Regions from separate parts of the Arthrobacter sp. B10-11 genome, predicted to be linked through region 3. Evidence: predicted binding sites of a transcription regulator. Region 3 holds the regulator's gene; each other region holds the start of a gene.
What was found. The regulator Rex, encoded in region 3, represses fermentation and respiration genes when NADH is low (regulators of the CRP and FNR family bind a similar motif). The targets are predictions, from matches to a motif close to CTTGTGAANNNNTTCACAAG.
Positions count from the first base shown of each region.

Region 1: a site for Rex is predicted at 2,262-2,281, ahead of araB (ribulokinase). Genes of this name have one in related genera too.
Region 2: a site for Rex is predicted at 1,757-1,776, ahead of benA (benzoate 1,2-dioxygenase large subunit). Genes of this name have one in related genera too.
Region 4: a site for Rex is predicted at 2,090-2,109, ahead of RW112_RS00805 (glyceraldehyde-3-phosphate dehydrogenase). Genes of this name have one in related genera too.

Region 1 is NZ_JAWMTH010000002.1:568,639-572,333, forward strand. It holds gene RW112_RS08270 (L-ribulose-5-phosphate 4-epimerase) at 1-419, opposite strand, end outside; gene araB (ribulokinase) at 416-2,125, opposite strand; gene chvE (multiple monosaccharide ABC transporter substrate-binding protein) at 2,475-3,599, shown strand.
Region 2 is NZ_JAWMTH010000001.1:383,946-387,640, forward strand. It holds gene catA (catechol 1,2-dioxygenase) at 1-526, opposite strand, end outside; gene RW112_RS01880 (mandelate racemase/muconate lactonizing enzyme family protein) at 594-1,703, opposite strand; gene benA (benzoate 1,2-dioxygenase large subunit) at 1,968-3,341, shown strand; gene benB (benzoate 1,2-dioxygenase small subunit) at 3,369-3,695, shown strand, end outside.
Region 3 is NZ_JAWMTH010000001.1:1,105,724-1,109,418, forward strand. It holds gene RW112_RS05195 (hypothetical protein) at 1-635, shown strand, start outside; gene RW112_RS05200 (hypothetical protein) at 910-1,665, shown strand; gene RW112_RS05205 (redox-sensing transcriptional repressor Rex) at 1,748-2,443, opposite strand; gene RW112_RS05210 (glutaredoxin family protein) at 2,522-2,776, opposite strand; gene RW112_RS05215 (HAD family hydrolase) at 2,893-3,695, shown strand, end outside.
Region 4 is NZ_JAWMTH010000001.1:153,732-157,426, forward strand. It holds gene RW112_RS00795 (HNH endonuclease family protein) at 1-12, opposite strand, end outside; gene RW112_RS00800 (hypothetical protein) at 105-314, opposite strand; gene RW112_RS00805 (glyceraldehyde-3-phosphate dehydrogenase) at 393-1,871, opposite strand; RNA gene rnpB (RNase P RNA component class A) at 2,152-2,543, opposite strand; gene RW112_RS00815 (slipin family protein) at 2,664-3,476, shown strand; gene RW112_RS00820 (peroxide stress protein YaaA) at 3,543-3,695, shown strand, end outside.

The sequences.
Region 1 (3,695 bases), on a different contig from region 3:
GGGCCGACGGGAATGCTGCCGCCGAATTCGTCGCTCATCATGGTCAGCACGCACGGGATCGCCTCACCGCGGGCCGCCCATGCCGTGGCGTAGGTGGAATGGGTGTGCACCACCCCGCCCACTTCCGGCATATGCCGGTAGACGTATGCATGCGCGGCAGTGTCCGACGACGGCGAGAACGGCGGGTTGCCCCACTCCCCGCCGGCGGGGATGCCATGGAGGTCAGTGACAACCATGCTCTCGGGCGTGAGGTCCGCATAGGAGACTCCGGACGGCTTGATGACCATCAGGTCGTGGCCGGTAACACGGGCGGACACGTTGCCGGCAGTCCACACCACCAGTTCGTACCGGGTGAGTTCCGCGTGCAGTTCGCAGACCTCGCGACGGACCCGGGCGATGGTTTCCAGAAGATTGCTCATGCGGAGACCTCCGCCAACGACGGCTTCGCCGCGCGCTGGATGGCCTTGAGCCGGTGCATCACGCTGTTGGTGCCGCGGCCGAAGTAGTCGTGCAGGGTGCGGTATTCCTGGAAGAGTTCCTCGTAGGCGGCAACATTTTCCGGAATGGGAATATATACTCCGCCGGGCTCCGACCCCATGGCAGCGGCAGCGGCCCGGATGTCCGAATACGCTCCTGCGGCGACGGCGGCATGGATGGCGGAGCCAAGCGCCGGCCCCTGGGCGGAGCCGATGGTGGACAGCTGCAGCCCGGTGACGTCCGCGTAGATCTGCATGAGCAGCTTGTTCTTCAGCAGGCCGCCGGCCACGATGAACTCCTTGACCGGCACCCCCGAGTCGCGGAACGCGTCCACAATGGTGCGTGTGCCGAAGGCCGTGGCTTCCAGCAGTGCACGGTAGGTGTCCTCGGGCCTGGTGGCGAGGGTCTGGCCCACCACCACGCCCGACAGCTCGTGGTCCACCAGCACGGAGCGGTTGCCTGAGTGCCAGTCCAGTGCCATGAGCCCGTGCTCTCCGATGGCCTGCTTCGATGCCAGTTCGGTGAGGTATTCATGGATGCCCAGGCCCGCCGCCGCTGCTGCCTCGTGATATTCGGGCGGGACCCCGTACGTGGTGAACCAGCCGAAGATGTCCCCCACCCCGCTCTGGCCGGCCTCGTAGCCCCACAGCCCGTCAACGATTCCCCCGTCCACCACGCCGCACATGCCCGGGACTTCACGCAGCTCGTCGCCGTTCATAACGTGGCAGGTGGAGGTGCCCATGATGGCCACCAGCTGCCCGGGCTCCACGGCCTTTGCAGCCGGTGCGGTGACGTGGGCGTCCACATTGCCTACTGCGACGGCAATGCCTTCCGGCAAGCCCGTCCAGGCTGCCGCCTCGGCCGTCAGGTAGCCGGCGGCATCGCCGAGCCGTCCGATGGTGTGCGCCAGCTTGGCGCTGACAAAATTCTTGAACTCCGGGTTCAGGGCGGCCAGGAATTCTTCGGACGGGTAGCGGCCGTCCTGGTAGATCCCTTTGTACCCGGCGGTGCAGGCGTTGCGGACGTAGTTGCCGCACAGCTGCCAGACGATCCAGTCGGCCGCTTCCACCCAGTGGTCCATGGCAGCGTAGGCTTCCGGATCTTCCTCCAGCAGTTGGAGTCCCTTGGCGAACTCCCACTCAGAGGAGATCAGCCCGCCGTACCGTGGCAACCAGCTTTCGCCGCGCTCCGCGGCCAGCTCGTTGATCCGGTCCGCCTGCGGCTGGGCGGCATGGTGGCGCCACAATTTTACGTAGGCGTGCGGGCGGTTGGCGAAACCGGAAACTTCGTTCAACGGTGTGCCGTCGGCCTTGACCGGGACCATGGTGCACGCCGTGAAGTCGGTGGCGATGCCCACCACGGCTGCGGGGTCGATCCCCGCCTCCGCAATCGCCGCCGGCACGGCGTAACGCAGCACATCGCGGTAGTCGTTGGGCACCTGCAGCGCCCATTCCCCGGGAAGCCGCGAGGCGCCGTCGCCCGCCAGACCCGCCGGAAGTGATTCGGTGACCACGGCGTGCGGGTATTCGAACACACCGCTGCCCAGCTCCCTGCCGTCCCGGACGCGGACCACCACGGCCCGCCCGGACAGCGTGCCGTAGTCCACGCCAATAACGTAGTTTTCTTTGCCGTCTGCTGTGACGTCCATGAAGTCCTCCAGTAACCAGTCCGCAACTGCGCGGACTGAACTAATTGTGAGCGCTAACAAGTACGACGTCAAGCGGACCTCCGCGACCGCAGGGGGAACTGGCGGGCACGCATCGCACCCTGGCCGCGGTAATCACATTGTGATTTGCTTCACAGGAAAATGAGGCCTAATCTTGGATAAGTTGTTAGCGCTAACAGAGCTGTTGGCGTGAACATTGGTCACAAAGAAGTCGGCCTGCGCCCTGCGGTTGGGCGAGGGGACTGAGGTGGTCGACAGTATGGCGAGGAGCATTTCGCTTTCCGCTTCAGAAACCAGTTCGCGGCGCATCCCCGCCGTGGAAGGAGAAACCGTGAGAATCAAGAAACTCCTGGGCGTCGTTGCAGTCGCCCTCGCCCTGACCGTCGGGGCAACCGGCTGCGGCTCCCGGCCGGGCAGCGCGACTGCCACCGGAAGCGCGGATGCGGCGGGCTCATTGGTGGGAATCTCCATGCCCACACAGACGTCCGAACGGTGGATTGCCGACGGCGGGAACGTTGAGAAGTCCCTGAAGGATCTCGGCTACAAGACGGACCTGCAGTTCGCCAATGATGACATCCCCACCCAGGTGTCCCAGATCGAAAACATGCTCACCAAGGGCGCCAAAGCCCTGATCATCGCCGCCATCGACGGCACCACGCTCACGGACGTCCTGGCAAAAGCCAAGGAGCAGAACGTCAAGGTCATCGCCTACGACCGGCTCATCAACGGCACGCCGAATGTGGACTACTACACCACGTTCGACAACTACACCGTGGGCGTCCAGCAGGCCACCTCGCTGCTGACCGGGCTGGGCCTGCTCGACGCAGCCGGCAAGAAGGTGGAGGGCAAGGGCCCGTTCAACGTCGAGCTGTTCGCGGGCAGCCCCGATGACAACAACGCCAACTTCTTCTGGACCGGGGCGATGGACACCCTGAAGCCGTTCATGGATGCCGGCACCCTGAAGGTGCCCAGCGGCCAGACCAAGTTCGAGCAGGCGGCAATCCTTCGCTGGCAGGCACCGGTGGCGCAGAAGCGGATGGAAGACATCCTCACCGCCGCTTACAGCTCCGGCACCAAGCTCGACGGCGTCCTGTCGCCGTACGACGGCCTTTCCATCGGCATCATCTCCGCACTGACCAGCACCGGCGGTTACTCCAAGGGCAGCCTGCCCATCGTTACCGGGCAGGACGCTGAAAAGGGTTCGGTGAAGTCCATCATTGCCGGCGAGCAGTACTCCACCATCTTCAAGGACACCCGCAAGCTCGGCGCGCAGGCCGTCAAGATGGTCGACGCTGTCCTCAAGGGCCAGGAGCCGGAAACGAACGACACCAAGACCTACGACAACAAGGTGAAGGTGGTTCCGGCCTACCTCCTGGAGTCCGTCATCATCACGAAAGACAACTACAAGCAGGAGCTGATCGACTCCGGCTACTACACCGACGCCGACGTCAAATAGGCACCGTGAAGGGTGCGGCCGGGCCAGCCGCCCGGCCGCACCCTCCAGGGGCCCTGCACCCGCAGGCGCCCGGCTCCAACCAGTCAGCGGGAAATG
Region 2 (3,695 bases), 720 kb from region 3:
ACTCGGGCAGGCCCGGTGCGTACTGGGAGTAGAAGCCGTTGTCGTCCGCGTGCCAGATCTCCACATGGGCCCCGCCAAGGGGCGTGCCGTCGACTGCCCGCACCTGTCCCTGGAACAGCAGCGGCGTACCGCCCTCGTCCTCGCGCATCGGCAGGGTGGCCGGCGTCTGAAGCTCCGGCGAGCCCGGGACGTAGTACGGCCCCTCGATGGTTCCCTTGTTGCCTTCCCGGTCCTCCGTGGACACTTCTTCAACCACGTGTTCCACCCAGACGTCCAGGAACAGCGGCCATTCGCCGTCCTCGCCCACACTGATCAGCCAGGCCTTCAGCGCATTGAACTCGTCGTAGCTCACCTTGTGCTTGCGGATGGTTTCGTAGACAGCGCCCAGGACCTCGTTGGCCAGCAGGGACACGCGTTCCTTGGGAACCTCCAGTGCCGCCGTCTTGCCGCTGTCGCGGAAACGTTCCGTGGCAAGGCTGCCGGACTCGGCGGCCCTGGCGTCGAATTCGCTTAGCTCGGTTGTCATCATTGACTCACTTTCTTTCATCCGGCGCCGGCTTCGGTGCACGCGCCGTGGTGTGGGTTGGTTGGGTTCAGTTGCCGTCGTCGAGGCGGTATTTGGCCAGCTTCCCGGCGTCGATTTCGATGCCGATGCCCGGCGTTTGCCGGGCGAACAGCTTGCCGTCGACGATCTCCAGGGGCTCGGCCAGGAGGTCATCACTCATGTCCAGGAAGTTGGACAACTCGCCGGCGCGCTGCGTGGTGGACTTGTAGGCGGCCCCGAAGGTGACGGTGCAGAGCGTGCCGAGCTGGCCGTCGATCTGGTTGCCCATGACCACTTCCGCACCGAGGCCGTCGCACTGGAACAGCACCCGCTGGGAGTGGGAAAAGCCGGTGCGAGCGGTCTTGATGCTGACCGCGTTCGCGGCTCCGCCCAGCAGCGCACGGGTGACCTCGCCCGGCGTCGTCGCGCTTTCGTCCGCCACGAACGGAACGGTGCACTGTTCCACCAGCCATTTGCGTCCCAGCACGTCATCGGCGGGGCACAGCTCCTCAGCCAGGGTGAGATCGATGTCGGCCATGGCATTGAGGGCCCGCAGGGACTCCGACGGCGTCCAGCCCCGGTTGCCGTCGATGTACAGCTCGATGTCCGCGCCGAGTTCCTCACGCAGGGCCCGGCACACGTCGACGTCGAGCTTGAACGGCTTCCGGCCCACCTTGACCTTGAAGGTGGTGATCCCGTACGTGTCGCGCATACGCTCGGCCTCGGCCACCATCTTGGCGGGCTCGGCGAAACCGAGCATATGGCTGACCCGCATGCTGTCAGAAAATCCGCCGAGGAGGGCGGTGACGGGCTGGCCCAGGGTTTTTCCGATGACATCCCAGAGCGCCATGTCCAGTGCCGACTTGGCGGTCGGGTTGCCCACGGTCCGGTCCAGGATGGCGTGGATGGCTTCACGGTCCATGACGGACATCCCCGTTATCCGCGGCGCGAACAGCGTGCGGATTGCGGCAACGATGGATTCCTGCGTCTCCCCGTAGGTGAACGGCCGGGCCGGCGCCTCGGCCACTCCCACGATTCCGTCATCACTGGATACCCGGACCAGGACATGCAGCGCGGTATGCACCTCTCCGCTGGCGAAGCGCAGGGGCTTCGTATACGGGATGGCGAAGGGAATCGCCTCGATGGCAGTGATTTTCACGGGTGCCTTCCGGTCCGGGTGGTTGTTGCTTCAACAGCGTATGGCCGATTTCCCTCGTCAACAAATACTCAATTCCGCCGAATTCAGAGCTAGAAAGTCTCAATTAGGCCCTAGGCGAGCCTAGGCAAATACCTAGTGTGACGCGCACCACCCGCTGGCAGAGTGGGGGGCACTCACCATCGACCGACCGATCATTCGGCGGTCCGCCCGGGCAGTGCTGCCCGGCGATCCGGGCAACGCGGCCCGAAACTGATAGGAGCCAACATGACAGAGACCCTGGCGGGCATCCGAGCCCACCTCGACCAGGCCTTGGTGGAAGACCACGAAAACGGCGTGTACCGGGCCAATCGCAGTATCTTCACCGACGAAGACCTGTTTGAGCTCGAAATGAAGCACATCTTCGAAGGCAACTGGGTGTACCTGGCGCACGACAGCCAGATCCCCAACATCGGCGACTACTTCACCACCTACATCGGCCGCCAGCCGATCATCATCTCCCGTGACAAGCAGGGCGGACTCAACGCCCTCATCAACGCGTGCAGCCACCGCGGCGCCATGCTCTGCCGGCGCAAGACGGACAACCGCACCACGTTCACGTGCCCGTTCCACGGCTGGACCTTCAACAACACCGGCAAACTGCTCAAGGTCAAGGACCCCCGCGAAGCCGGGTACCCGGAGCAGTTCAACAAGGAAGGTTCGCACGACCTCACCAAGGTTGCCAGGTTCGAAAGCTACCGGGGCTTCCTGTTCGGCAGCATCAACCCGGACGTGAAACCGCTGGAAGAGCACCTCGGCGAATCGACAAAAATCATCGACATGATCGTGGACCAGTCCCCGGATGGCCTGGAAGTCCTCCGCGGCGCCTCCAGCTACACCTACGACGGCAACTGGAAGCTGCAGGCCGAAAACGGCGCCGACGGCTACCACGTGTCGGCGACGCACTGGAACTACGCCGCCACCACTGCCCGGCGCACCACCGGCGAGTCCGCCAACGAAACCAAGAACATGGACGCCGGCGGCTGGGCCAAGCAGAAGGGCGGCTACTACTCCTTCGATCACGGCCACCTGCTGCTCTGGACAGAATGGCTTGACCCGAGCAACCGGCCACTGTTCGACCGCCGCGCCGAGCTCGTGGAGAAGTACGGCGAGGCCAAGGCGGACTGGATGATCAACATCTCCCGCAACCTCTGCCTCTACCCGAATGTGTACCTGATGGACCAGTTCGGCTCGCAGATCCGGCACTTCCGTCCCATATCCGTGGACAAGACCGAAGTGACCATCTACTGCATCGCACCCAAGGGCGAAAGCGACGAAGCGCGGGCCAACCGCATCCGTCAGTACGAGGACTTCTTCAACGCCTCGGGCATGGCCACCCCGGATGACCTTGAGGAATTCCGCTCCTGCCAGAAGACCTACCTCGCCACCGCAGCACCGTGGAACGACCTCAGCCGCGGCGTGACCCACCAGATCACAGGACCCGACGCCAACGCGGACAGCATCGGGCTCAAGCCGATTTCCAGCGGAGCCCGGACCGAGGACGAAGGCCTCTACCCCATCCAGCACGGCTACTGGGTGGACACCATGCGCAGGGCTGCAGCGGTCGAAGAAGCAACAGCAGAAGCATCGGCCCGGAACTAGGCCCGCACGGAGCACGAGGAGAACACCATGACACAAACCTTTGACATCGACGCGCCGGCCGCAGGCACCGCCGCGGCAATCACCGACGCAGCCGCGGGCCCGGCCGGCCTTGAGGACATCCGCGCCTTCCTTTACCGCGAAGCGCGGTTCCTGGATGACCGCGAGTTCGACAGGTGGCTGGACTGCTACCACCCCGAGGCGGAATTCTGGATGCCGGCCTGGGCTGACGACGACCAGCTGACCAGCGACCCCCAGCGCGAGATTTCGCTGATCTACTACCCCAACCGGGGCGGACTGGAGGACCGGGTCTTCCGCATCAAGACGGACCGGTCCAGCGCCACGAGCCTGCCCGAA
Region 3 (3,695 bases):
CCCCTGCCGCGCCGCAATACGGACAGAACGCACCCCAGTACGGGCAGCCGCAGTACGGGCAGCAGCCTCCGGCTCCCCAGTACGGGCAGCAGCCCTACGGGCAGGCGCCGCAGCAGTACGGACAGTCCCCCTACGCCCAGTACCCGTCCGAGCAGCCGCAGGGTGTCGCAGCCGGCGGGGTTCCAAAAATGGTCAACAACGCGTTCTGGATGATCGTTGCAGCGGGCGTCCTGTGGCTGGTCTCCCTTTTGATCGCCATTCCCGCGCTCGATGATCCGGCCATGCGCAGTACGTTCGAGGAGCAGATGCGGACAAGCGGCGCGGACGTCGACTTCGAGTCGATCAAGGGCCTGATCATCGGCATGATGGTGGTGGTCGGCCTCATCGGTGCCGGCCTGTACGCATTGGTGGCGTTCAACGTGCGCAAGGGCAAGAACTGGGCCCGCATCCTGGGCACCGTCCTGGCCGCCCTGTCGATCTTCAGCCTGTTCCCGCTCAGCCTCGGAACCCTCTCGGGCCTGCTGGGCATCGCGGCGATCGTGATGCTGTACCTCCCGGCGTCCGCACCTTACTTCCAGAAGCAGCAGCCTTTCGGGGGCCCTTACTCCCAGCCGGGCAACCCCTACGGCCGCTAGTCCCGCCCTGTAGACAAAAGCACCAAACCGAGGCAACTCAGTTCCACACCCGGAGGGCGTGGACTTTGGATGGACCAGGCGAATTCAGTCGCCGGCCGCCGGAGTCCGCGCCCTTTGCGTTTGCCCGGCAATCTCTTGAGCCGAAATTGAGCTTCAAACTATGCCCAGAACGCCCCTGCGCGCGGTACCGTGTTAGCAAAATCACACTGGGGGCAGGATGATGTGGCTGATCCCGGTTGAGATTACTGAGCAATCGAGTTGCAAAGGATCAACAATGAGCACTCCGTCCATCCCGCCGTCGCCCTCCAACGATTCCGCATCCGGCGGTCAATACGGCCAGCAGCCGCCGCAGTACGCGCAGCCGCCGCAGTACGCGCAGCCGCCCCAATACAGCCAGGGGCCCCAATACGGCCAAGCACCCCAATCCGGGCAGCCGCAGTATGCACAGCAGCAGCAGTTTGCGCAGCCGCAGTTTGCACAGCCTCAGCCGTTTGCGCAGCCGCAGCAGTTCGGGCAACAGCAGTACCTCGCTTACCCCTCCGAACTGCCGCAGCAGGGGAACTCGGGCCGTGCCACGCCCCCGCTGGTGAACGCCTCCTTCTGGCTGTTAGTCCTCGCCTGCCTCTTCTGGGTGGGTTCGATCTTCTTCTCCATGGGCTCCCTCGATGACCCCGCCCTGCGCAGGCAGATGGAAGCGCGGCTGGCAACCAGCGGCGCAGAGGTGGATTTCGAGGCACTCAAGGGCATCATCGTGGGAATGGTGGCGCTGATTGCCGCTGTCGGCGTCCTGCTTTATGCGCTCGTGGCCTTCAAAATCAGGAAGGGCCGGAACTGGGCCCGCATTCTCGGCACTATCTTGGCCGCCTTTTCCCTGCTGGGAATTTTCGAGAACGGTCCTGGAACGCCGTCCATCCTCGCCGGAGTTGCCGCCATGGTGCTGCTGTACCTCCCCGGGTCAGCGCCGTATTTCCGGAAGTACCACCCGTTCGCTAGCCCCTACGGTCAGCCCGGTAACCCCTACGGCCGCTAACAACTGAGCGGCCACACAGCGGCCGCCACCAACCAACCGAGCGGCCGCACGCGTGACGCGCGGCAGCACGGGACCGGCTGGCTTACTCGCCGTCCTCCGGGATCTGGATCCGCTGGGCGTGGTAGGCCAGGATCTGCAGCTCGGTGGCCATGTCCACCTTTCGCAGGTTGACGCCCGCCGGCACCTGCAGCATCACCGGGGCGAAACTGAGGATGCTCCGCACACCGGCGGCGATGACGCGGTCGCACACACCCTGGGCCACGGCGGCAGGCAGTGCCAGCACCACCATGTTGGCGCCGGTCCGCTGGAGCACCGGTTCCAGGTCCGCGACGTCGCTGACGCGCAGCCAGCCAACCTCATTGCCCACCACCATCTGGTCGGCGTCGAAAATGGCCACGACGTCGAAACCCCGCGATTCAAATCCGCCGTACCGCGCCAAGGCCTTGCCGAGGTTGCCGGCGCCCACGATAGCCACTTTCCAGTCCTTGGTGAGCCCGAGCGCGGCTGAGATATGGCGGCTCAAGTACTGCACTTCGTAGCCGACGCCGCGGGTACCGTATGACCCGACGTGGGAGAGGTCCTTGCGGAGGGTGGACGAACTCACGCCGGAGGCTTCTGCCAGGGACTCAGAGGAGACGCGTTCAACGCCTTCCGCGAGCATTGTGGTGAGGGCACGCAAATAGATGGTCAGCCGGGCCACGGCCGCGGGCGGAATCTGCTTGGCCGCAGTTCCGCTCTCCCCGTGAACGGCCTCGGGGGATGAATCCAGCGAAGTCACTATCTGCTCCATTGCGTCGCGTTGTGAGTCCACTCTAGAGCCCCGTCCGTAATGCCAACAAAGCAGGAGTGGCCGCGCCTACTTGGCCGCGGCCTGGCGAAGGATCCGTTCCAGGCGGGTTTCGTCGATCTTCCAGAAGTCGCGCTGGACCCCGTCCACCAGGACCACGGGAATCTCTTCGGCGTACCGCTCGCGGAGCTCCGGCAGGTTGTCCACCAATTGTTCCGTCCATTCGAGTCCCAGTGCGGCCGTGACCCGTCCGACGGCGTCGCGCGCCGCCTCGCAGAGGTGGCAGTCAGTTTTGGTGATGAGGACGACGTCGGGATGTGCCATGCATCAACCGTAGCCCGGGCTGCCGCCCCGCCGCGACGGCGGGATAGTCGCGGCCGCGACGGCACCATGCCGCGGTCGCGACAGCGCAGGCATTGCCCATTGACTAGACTCGAGTCATGCCCGAGGAGAAGTACGTCGCCGTGATCCGGCAGCCGGCCGGTGCGTTGCAGCACGGCGAGGCCGCCTTCTTCGACGTCGACAACACCCTCATGAAGGGCGCCAGCCTGTTTCATGTGGCCCGGAAAATGCACCAGCGCGGCGCCTTCACGCTGCCGCAGGCGGCCGGGATGGCGTGGAAGCAGTTCAAGTTCGTCCTCCGCGGCGAGAACATGGACGACGTCCACGCGGTCCGCGATTCGGCCCTGACGCTGGCGGCCGGCATCACCGTGGAAGACATCAAAGCCCTCGGCGAAGAAGTCTTCGATGAGATGATCGAGTCCAGGATCTGGCCGGGCGCCAAGGCATTGGCCCAGCAGCACCTCCGGGTGGGCCGCATGGTGTGGCTGGTGACGGCGACCCCCATCGAGGTGGCCACGGTGATTTCCACCCGGCTGGGCCTGAGCGGCGCACTGGGAACCGTGGGCGAAATCAAGGACGGCGCGTACACCGGCCGGCTGGTGGGTGACATCCTGCATGGCCAGGCCAAGGCGGTGGCTGTCCAGGGCATCGCGGACGCCGAGGACCTGGACCTCAAGCGCTGCTGGGCCTACAGCGATTCCCACAATGACATTCCGCTGCTGAGCATGGTGGGCCATCCCGTGGCCATCAACCCTGATGCCCGCCTCCGCCGCCATGCGCGCGAAAACAACTGGCCGGTCTACGACTTCCGCTCCGGACGACGTGCCGCCACGCTTGGGCTGAAGGCCGCCACGGTTGGCGGGGCTGTCTACGGACTCTGGAGGGGCTTCACCCGCTTCCG
Region 4 (3,695 bases), 950 kb from region 3:
GCTGATGGTCATGGTTGATCTGTCCGGAGAGTATTCCTATGCACCGGACGAGCCTAGGTCAGGCCACTGACAAAGTGGCCGATATCCCCAGTGTGGAGGAGGAGTTATTGCTCCTTCATCACACGCTTGAGGTCCTCGGCGGCAAGGTCCAGCAGCTCCTCAAGCTGCTTGATCCTGCCCTCGGGAATCTCTCCCGCGGCACGCGCCACCCGAGCCTGCTCAAGGAGGCGGGTGGCTTCCTTGTGGTTTTTCCGCGCTATATCGAGGGCGCGTTCCAGTGTGGTTTCATGTTCGAGAGTCGATTCCTGTTCCATGACTCCATTTTGGGACCGTTTCCCGGCCGATGCCAGAGCACCGGCCGGGAAACCTCAGAGCTTTGCCTGCCTTGGTTCCTAGACCGCGATTGCCGCCAGCGCCGCAGCGGGTTCCTTGACGGGGAACGACGGCGGGTTGACCCCGGCCATTTCCTCCATCACGCGGACCACCTGGCAGCTGTAGCCGAACTCGTTGTCGTACCAGACGTAGAGGATAACGTTCTTGTCGTTGGAGATGGTGGCGAGGCCGTCCACGATGCCCGCACGTCGTGAACCGACGAAGTCCGTGGACACAACCTCGGGGGAATCGATGTAGTCGATCTGCTTGCGCAGGTCCGAATGGAGGGACATCTGGCGCAGGTAATCGTTCACCTCATCCTTGGTAGTGCCGTTTTCCAGGCTCAGGTTCAGGATGGCCAGGGAGACGTCAGGGGTGGGGACGCGGATGGAGCTGCCGGAAAGCTTGCCTTGAAGTTCGGGCAGCGCCTTCGCCACAGCAGTGGCCGCACCCGTTTCCGTGATGACCATGTTCAGGGCCGCGGAGCGGCCGCGCCGGTCACCCTTGTGGAAGTTGTCGATTAGGTTTTGGTCGTTGGTGAAGGAGTGAACGGTTTCCACGTGCCCGTGGATCACGCCGAACTTGTCGTTGATGGCCTTCAGGACCGGGGTGATGGCATTGGTGGTGCAGGACGCCGCCGAAATGATCTGGTCCGAATCCTCGATGCTGCCGTGGTTAATGCCGTGCACGATGTTCTTCAGCGCGCCCTTGCCCGGTGCGGTAAGGAGAACCCGGGCCACGCCCTTGCTCTGCAGGTGCTGCGACAGGCCTTCAGCGTCGCGCCAGCGTCCCGTGTTGTCCACCACGAGCGCGTTGTTGATACCGAATGCGGTGTAGTCGATCGTGGCGGGGTTGTCCGAGTAGATGACCTGGACCTGCACGCCGTTGGCGGTGATGGTGTTCGCTTCTTCGTCCACCCGGATGGTGCCCTCAAAGGAGCCGTGGACGGAGTCGCGGCGCAGGAGGCTGGCGCGCTTGGCAAGGTCCTTGTCCGAGCCGCGGCGCACCACGATGGCGCGCAGGCGCAGGCCGTGGCCGCCGCCGGCCTTTTCGATGAGCAGACGGGCCAGCAGGCGGCCGATGCGGCCAAAGCCGTACAGCACGACGTCGGTGCTGGTGCGGTCGTCAGCACCGCGCTTGCCCACGATCTCCGCCAGTTCGGCGCGGAGGAATTCTTCCAGGCTGGCACCGTTGCCTTCAAGCTTGTACTTCTCCGTCAGGCGGGCCACGTCGATGGCTGCGGCACCGAGTTCGAGCTCGGCCAAGGTGTTCAGCAGGGGCGCGGTCTCTTCGAGCAGCAGCTCGGTGTTGCTCATGCGGCGGGCGAACCGGTGCGCCTTGAGGATGTTCATGGTGGACTTGTTGATCAGGCTGCGACCGTGGATGCTGGTCACCACGTTGTTCTCGCGGTACAGCCGGCCGATGACCGGGATCATGGCCTCGGCAAGCGCCTCACGGCCCATCCACGTATCAAGACAAGAATCTGACGTCTGGCTCACAGAACTACCTTCCTTGGGTCAACCACATACGCCCTCGTATGCAGATGTCGGCCACCGGAGGTATTCCGGGGCACAGGCATCGGCGGGGATTCGGTCCACCCCGGACACCTTGGAGAATCGCAAAGAAAAGCCGCCGGCTGCGAACGCAGACCAGGCGGCAGAACTTCTACGTTCGCTATCCATTCTAGGGCGGCGCCGGCTCCCCCACGGCCCCGTAAAGCGTGAAGTCACTCACATGCCGCCGTACGGCAGGCCTCGAAGAGCAGGCCGTAAACGGTGGTGGATGGGTTGACCGATACGCCGGGTTCTGTGTTCCCGCACCGTTGCCGGAGCGGGAGTAGCGGCCATCCATCTACGAACGCCGTTGCCGACGCCCTCCAGCGGCCTACCCGGACACTCGGGCGGGCAGCCCTCGAACGTGTCCTGTCTGGCCTTGCTCCGGGTGGGGTTTACCTAGCCTTCCCGGTCACCCGGGAAGCTGGTGGTCTCTTACACCGCCGTTTCACCCTTACCTGCTTCGTGCCGCTTTCAAACCGGCGCGATGCAGGCGGTCTATTTTCTGTGGCACTGGCCTGCGGGTTACCCCGAGTGGGCGTTACCCACCACCCTGCCCTGCGGAGCCCGGACGTTCCTCGAGCCACTTGCGTGACGCGCGGCCGCCTGGTCAACCCATCCGCGTTTCATTCTACGGGCTGTGCCGGCTGCCCGGTTCCGCAGCAGGTGCGAGGGGCTTTTCGATCCCCTGGTGGGACAATGGAACAAGATCAACCCGGCACAAAGGAGGGGATCCGAATGGACCCCACCATTACGTTCATCGCCATCGCCGTCACACTGCTGCTGCTCATCTTGCTGAAAATGTCCATCCGGATCGTGCGGCAGTATGAGCAGGGTGTGCTTTTCAGGCTGGGCAGGGTCATTGGAATCAGGCTGCCGGGGCTTCGGTTCATCATCCCGGTCATTGACCGTCTTCCGCTGGTCAGCCTGCGGATCGTGACCATGCCAATCCAGTCGCAGGGCATTATCACGCAGGACAATGTCAGCGTCGACATCTCAGCCGTGGCCTACTACCGCGTGGTCGATGCGGTGAAATCCGTCGTGGCCATAGAGAATGTCGCCGCCGCCATCGACCAGATTGCCCAGACCACGCTGCGGAAGGTCGTTGGCAGGCACAGCCTGGACCAGACGCTGTCAGAAACCGAGCGAATCAATAGCGATATCCGGGAAATACTGGATGCCCTGACGCTCGAGTGGGGTGTCGAAGTGACTTTGGTGGAACTGAAGGACATCCAACTTCCCGAAAGCATGAAGCGTGCCATGGCCCGCCAGGCTGAGGCCGAGCGGGAAAAGAGGGCGAAGATCATCGCGGCGGAAGGTGAGGCTATCGCGGCAGCCGCCCTCGGCGACGCGTCGGACACCATGATGGCCCACCCGCTGGCCCTGCAGCTGCGGAATTTGCAGTCCCTGGTGGAAATCGCAGTGGACAAGAACTCCACAGTCGTCTTCCCGGCGCCGCTGATGAGCACCATCGGCGAACTATCCGCCTTCCTCGCCCGCGAGACCCAGGCGGCCACCGCTGCAGCCAAACCACCGGTCAAGGCGGCCTGACTGCCGCGGTGCCGCCGGCAGGACCGCGACATCACGCCCTCGTTCCAGCGCCGGTAAGATCGTACGGTGCTGATTCTGCTGCCGCCGTCCGAAGGCAAGACCCCCGCTGCCCAGGGAGAAGCCGTCGACTGGACCGCCCTGAGCTTTCCCACCTTGAACACCTACCGGGCGAAGGTGCTGGAAGCGCTGGGAGGCGTCAGCGCCCACCGGGACGCACTC